2 linked regions of the Roseisolibacter agri genome follow. The protein of the gene in region 2 interacts with the protein of the main gene of each other region in a pairwise test. Links are inferred from orthologs where the notes say so. Each region holds a gene or a part of one and is shown on either strand. Other genes may lie near its edges.

Region 1 (3,148 bases), 510 kb from region 2 along the record:
CAGGCGATCCGCCTCGGCCGGGGCGATGCCCGGCAGCTTGAGGAAGTCGTCCCGCTCCAGATCGAGGATGTCGTTCAGCGTGCGGTACCCGCCCGCCTCCAGCACGGCGACGACCGCCGGATCGATCCCGGCGATGTCGCCCAGCGGCAGGTCCTCCACCTCGTCGTCGCCGCCGGCCGCGAAGAGCTGCTGCTCGCCGCCCTTCTCCAGCCACTCGCGGCTTGAGTAGAGGTCGATCTTCCAGCCCGTCAGCTCCGACGCCAGGCGCACGTTCTGGCCGTTGCGGCCGATCGCGAGCGAGAGCTGGTCCTCGTCCACGATCGCCTGGATGGTGCGCGAGCCGGCGTCGCTGAAGACGCGCGCGACCTTGGCAGGCGCCAGCGCCAGCTTGGCGAAGCGCTCCGGATCGGCCGACCAGGGCACGATGTCGATGCGCTCGCCGCCCAGCTCGTTCACGACGGCCTGCACGCGGGCGCCCTTGAGGCCCACGCAGGCGCCGACCGGATCGACCGCGTCGTCACGCGAGAAGACGGCGATCTTGGTGCGGCTGCCGACCTCGCGGGCGGCCGCGCGGATCTCGACGATGCCCTGCTGGATCTCGGGCACCTCCAGGCGGAAGAGCGCCTGCACGAACAGCGCGTCCGAGCGGCTGAGGATCAGGCGCGGGCCCTTGGGCGTGTCCTCGACGCGCTTGAGCACCGCGCGGATGGTCTCGCCCTGGTGATAGTGCTCGCGATGGTTCTGCTCGCGGTAGGGGATGATCGCCTCCGCCTCGCGGAACTTGTTGAGCATCACCACGAGCTTGCCGCGCTCGATCTGCTGCACCTCGCCGGAGAGGAGCTCGCCGACCTTGGTCGAGAACTCGTCCTTGATGCGGGTGCGCTCGCCCTCGCGGACGCGCTGCACGATGCGCTGCTTGGCGGCCTGCACGGCGGCGCGGCCGAACTCCGAGAAGGGAACCTCGCGCTCCAGCACGTCGCCGACCTGGAACTCGGCGTCCAGGGCGCGCGCCTCGTCGAGGGAGACCTCGCGGGCCGGGTCCTGCGGCTCCTCGACCACCGTGCGCAGCAGGACGACGCGGATCTGGCCCGTGTCGTCGTCGATGTCGACCTCGGCCTGAACGGTCGGGCCGTACTTCTTGGCGAGCGCGGCCAGAATGCCATCCTGCAGCAACGCGTACAGCTCGGTGCGATCGAGCTGCTTCGAGTTGGTCAACTCGCGAATCGCGGTGAGGATCTCAGCCGAAGCGACCATCCAGGACTCCTATTACCGATTCCAGTGGAACGCGAGCCGGGCCTGGCTGACCTCCGCCAGCCGGAGGCGGTGCTCCGCCCCGCGCTCGTCGCGGACGACCGCCACTTCCTCGCCAGCCTCGCCTTCGAGAGCGACGATCGTCACCTCCGCCTTCCCAGCGGGCAGCGACGGGGCCGTGACCACCGCCATCTGCCCTGCGAACTTCCGCCAGTCGGCCGGCCCGCGCAGCGGCCGTTCGATCCCTGGCGACGACACTTCCAGCACGTACTGCTCCCCGACCAGCCGCTCCGCCTCGAGTCGGGCCTCGACGGCCCGCGAGACGCGCGCGCAGTCGTCCACCGACACCCGCGCGCCGTCCCGCCGCTCGATGCGCAGGTCGAGCACGGGCCGGCTGCGCGACCCCCGGCGACGGAGGTCGAAGAGCTCGAACCCGAGGGCCTCGAGTTCCGCGGAGACTGCGGTTTCCAGCGCGTCGTGCACGGTCGGGTGGCGGCTAACGGCAACAAAAAATGTGGGGCACCCTCCCCCACATTCAACGGGCCGGTTTCCCGGCCGGAGCGCAATACTAAGGTAGACCGGGGGTTAGGTCGCGTCAAGTTGAACGGCCCGAGCCGACGGCGCGCTCATGACACGCGTGCCACGATCACGCCGAGCTGGCGCCCCGCGTCGCCGGCGCGGTGCGAGTAGAGCGTGGCCACGTCGCACCGCGTGCAGAGCGGCGTCGCGTGCAGGTCCCGCACGCCGAGGGCACGCGCCTGGTCGGCGAGCACCGCGTGCAGCGAGACCGGGGTCGGGCGATCGACCGCGCGGCCGGTGAGCTGGCCGTAGACGTCCGGGCTCACCTCGTAGCACGCGCCGCAGATTGCGGGGCCCAGCAGCACGCGCAGCTCCGCCGCGGCGAGGCCACGCGCCGCGAACGCGCGCACCGCGCTGCCGAGGATCCCCGCGACCGTGCCGCGCCACCCCGAGTGGAGCATCGCCACGGCGCCCGATGGGTGCGCGACGTAGGCCGGGACGCAGTCGGCCACGGACACCGCGAGCGCCGTCCCGCGCTCGACGGCCAGGTGTCCGTCCGCGTCGTGGCCGCGCAGCCATCCGGTCCAGCCGGCGACGTGCTCGATGACGTGTGCGCCATGTACCTGCCGCGCGGTCGCGAACCGGCCGCCGCCCGCGGGCGCGAGGTGGTGCTGCAGCGCGGACCAGCGGGCCATGACCTCGCCCATCGGCTCGTCCCCGCCGCTGACGAAGCTGCCCGCCGCGCGCGTGGTCACCAGCGCACGGACGCCCCACTCGGAGAAGACGTCGAACTCGAGGTACGGCGCGCCGCCGTCCGCGGGCCGCGCCGCCGCGTCGGCGACGCCCGCCTCCATTCCCACGTCCACGGTGCCGCCCGCGCTCACGGCGTGCGGCGGTCCCCGACGCGCTCGATCCTGGCGCCGAGCGCGTTGAGGCGCTCGTCGATGCGCTCGTAGCCGCGCTCGATCTGGCCGACGTTGTTGATGACGCTCGTGCCCTCCGCGCACAGCGCGGCCAGCAACATCGCCATGCCGGCGCGGATGTCGGGGCTCTCCAGCGTCGTGCCGCGCAGGCGGCTCGGCCCCGACACGATCGCGCGGTGCGGGTCGCAGAGCACGATGCGCGCGCCCATCCCGATTAGCTTGTCCACGAAGAACATCCGCGACTCGAACATCTTCTCGTGCATCATCACCATGCCGTGGCACTGCGTGGCGGTGACGATGGCGATCGACATGACGTCGGCCGGGAACGCGGGCCACGGCTGGTCGCTGATGGTCGGCACGTGGCCGCCGAGGTCCGACTGCACGAGCAGCGACTGGTCGCCCGGCACGATCAGGTCCTCGCCCTCGATGCGGCAGTCCACGCCGAGCCGCTCGAA
Region 2 (3,102 bases):
CGCGACGCCGCTGGCGATGGTCGGCCAGGATGCGGGAGAGCTGACCTACTTCGCTGACCGGTTCCGCGGCTACCTGCAGGAGCAGCTCGCGCGCTCCGCCGACGCGTCGACCGCGGCCACGGGGCGCTTCGCCGACGGCACGTCGTGGGTGCGGATGCCGCTCGCCGAGCACGGGTCGGCGGCCGCGCGCGTCGACGCGGTCGTGCTGGCGGATCCGGACACGTGGCTGCCGTCCGACGGCGTGTACACGATGGAGCTGTTCGCGCGCGGCGACCTGACCTGCGGCGCGCGGACGGTCGTGCGCGCGCTGCTCGCCGACGGTGCGTGCGAGCTCGGAGACGGCTCGGACGTGCTGCGGTGGGTGCACGCCGAGGGAGTGTTGCGTGCGGGTGTGGACGCGACGCTGCATGGTCGGGCGACGTCGCACGAGGCGATCGAGCTCCGCCCGGGTGTGCGCTTCGCGCGCCTACGTGCGCCGCGCATCGCCTCGGAGGGTGCTTCGGGCCTGGAGCCGTTGCCGCCGCTGCCGGCGGAGGAGCACACGGCGCTCACGCCCTTCGTGCCGACGGGTGCAACGCGCCTGGGCGACGGCTACCTGCGCGTGGATGGCTCGCTCGTCGTGCCGCCCTGTTCCCTGGTGCGCGCGAACCTGATCGTCCGCGGCGACCTCCGTCTGGAGGCGGGCAGCCGCGTGCAGGGCGCGGTGAAGGCGCACGGCTCGGTGACGGTCGGGCGCGACGTCGTGGTGGACGGCGCGGTGGTCGCGCAGCGCGAGGTGCACGTGGACGCCGGCGCGCGGCTGCTGGGCGTGGTGATCGCGGAGGGTGCGGTGGAGCTGGCGGCACGCGTGCAGGTGGGCTGCCCCGACCGGCCGGCGACCATCGCGGCGCCGCGCGTGCGGCTCGCACCGGGCGTCACCGTGCACGGCGCCATCAACACGGCGGACGGCGCGGTGGAGGCCCCCGGGACGCGTGCGGCGACGCGGCGCCAGACCGCGGCCTGAGACGACCTCTCGAGGGCCGTCAGATCCGGAACGCCGAACGGGCGCCCGCGATGCGGGCGCCCGTTCGTGTCTGCTGCGTGGTGCGAGACGGCGCGACGCGCCGTCGGCTCACCAGCGGTAGTGCGCGAAGGCCTTGTTCGCCTCGGCCATGCGGTGCGTGTCCTCCTTCTTCTTGACCGCGTTGCCCTCGCCGCGCGAGGCCGCGATCACCTCGGCCGCCAGCTTCTCGGGCATCGACTTCTCGTTGCGGTCGCGCGAGTAGGAGATCAGCCAGCGCATCGCGAGCGCGTTGCGGCGCTCCGGGCGCACCTCGACGGGGACCTGGTAGGTCGCGCCGCCGACGCGGCGGCTCTTGACCTCGACCACCGGCTTGAGGTTGGCGAGCGCCTGCTTGAAGACGTTCACGCCGGGCTGGCTGGTGCGCGCCTCGACGAGGTCCATCGCGCCGTAGAAGATGCGCTCGGCGGTGGACTTCTTCCCCTGGTACATCAGGGAGTTGATGAACTTCGAGACGGTCTGGCTGTCGTACCGGGCGTCCGCCAGGACGGGACGCTTCACGGCGCTCTTGCGGCGGCTCACTTCTTCTTCCCTCCCTTGCCGGCCGCGGCGGCCTGGCCCGGCTTCGGCTTCTTGGTGCCGTACTTGGAGCGGCTGCGGTTGCGGCCGTTGACGCCCGAGGCGTCGAGGGTGCCGCGCACGATGTGGTAGCGCACGCCCGGCAGATCCTTCACACGGCCGCCGCGCACGAGCACGATCGAGTGCTCCTGCAGGTTGTGGCCCTCGCCGGGGATGTAGGCGATGACCTCGAACCCGTTCGTGAGGCGGACCTTGGCGACCTTGCGGAGCGCGGAGTTCGGCTTCTTGGGCGTCGTGGTGTAGACGCGCGTGCAGACGCCACGCTTGAACGGGTTGTTCTTGAGCGCGGGCGACTTGGACTTGTCGACGACGCCCTGACGGGCGCGCCGGACCAGCTGGTTGATTGTCGGCATGGAGATGGATCGACAACGGATTCTGACGCCCCCAGAGCTGGGGCGCCTCAGACCGATGAAGGTAGCCCATCCGGAAGGGCCGGTCAACCGGGCCCCGTCCCGTAAATGCCGGTGCCGCCGATGGATGTGAGGACTTGCCCGGCGGGGCCGCCTGCGGGGGCAGCGGTCGGGGGGACCAGAACGCACGAGGGGGCGGCACCCGGAGGTGCCGCCCCGCCCTTTCCTGCCTCCTGCAGCGCGGCGTGCCGCGCGTCAGGCGTCGATCAGCGTCCGGTCGCTCAGACGTTGGTGCGGCGGCGACGGGCGACGAGGCCCAGCGCGCCCATGCCCGTGGCGAGCAGCATGTAGGTCGACGGCTCCGGGACGACGCTGTTGACGACCGCGCCGCGGATCGTCTGCGCGCCGGTCGACGGCGCGTTGATCGACGTGAAGCCCTGGCCGAAGCGCTCGACCTCGTACGTCACCGGGCCGATGACCTCGAAGCGGTCCGGGTTGTTCCAGTTGATGAACGCCTGCGACGCCGTGCCGCTGATCGTGCCGCCGAACAGACCACCGACGTCGCCCGTGCCCGTGGTCGGCGACGACTGGATGATGCGCATCCAGACCTGCTGGCCCGACAGATTCAGGCTGGCGCTGCTCGTGCCGCTCGCCGTCACGGTGCCGTAGTCGATGAACGAGAACGGCACGCCCGAGACGGTCGTCGTCGGCTGACCCGCGAAGCGCAGCTCGTACGACGCCGTCGCGTTCGAGAAGACCTTGAACACCTCGTTGCTGAACGTGACGCCGTCGAAGCTGAACTGCGTGCTGTAGCACACGTCCGTGTCGGCGATCGTGGCGACGCCGCAGGTGGCCGCGATGCTACCAACCTGCGCGCCGGCCATCGACGCGCTCATCGCAACGACGCCCAGCGCCGAAGCGATCTTTCGCACCATGTTCTTCATGTCTCCCTCGTCCTTGGTTTCAGGTTTCCCCCAACGCGCGACCAACTTACGCCGTGCAAAACTCCTATTGCAAGACACGCGACCACAGCCGTGAGACGCGTGTCATCGGTAGGTCCTAACTCGCAACCAGACATCGAGTTAGCGACCAAACCGCCGTTCCCGTGCCGCC

The links.
Region 1: the proteins of rpsL (region 2) and rosag_RS15475 interact in binary tests that used the Escherichia coli proteins (3 or more experiments, as listed by UniProt). The link is inferred for Roseisolibacter agri from one-to-one orthologs.

Annotation. Positions count from the first base shown.
Region 1 is NZ_BRXS01000004.1:744,104-747,251, reverse strand. What follows is about bases 1-2,836. They hold rosag_RS15475 (ribosome maturation factor RimP), read right to left. Parts: upstream 1,735-2,836; coding sequence 1,267-1,734; downstream 1-1,266. Other genes in these bases: murA (UDP-N-acetylglucosamine 1-carboxyvinyltransferase), read right to left, coding at 2,651-2,836; rosag_RS15470 (purine nucleoside phosphorylase YfiH/LACC1 family protein), read right to left, coding at 1,878-2,654; nusA (transcription termination factor NusA), read right to left, coding at 1-1,254. Outside these bases: more of murA, read right to left, coding at 2,837-3,148.
Region 2 is NZ_BRXS01000004.1:238,000-241,101, reverse strand. What follows is about bases 286-3,075. They hold rpsL (30S ribosomal protein S12), read right to left. Parts: upstream 1,993-3,075; coding sequence 1,579-1,992; downstream 286-1,578. Other genes in these bases: rosag_RS13175 (PEP-CTERM sorting domain-containing protein), read right to left, coding at 2,271-2,933; rpsG (30S ribosomal protein S7), read right to left, coding at 1,112-1,582; rosag_RS13190 (polymer-forming cytoskeletal protein), read left to right, coding at 286-1,003. In the rest of the region: more of rosag_RS13190, read left to right, coding at 1-285. UniProt on the Escherichia coli protein: With S4 and S5 plays an important role in translational accuracy. Interacts with and stabilizes bases of the 16S rRNA that are involved in tRNA selection in the A site and with the mRNA backbone.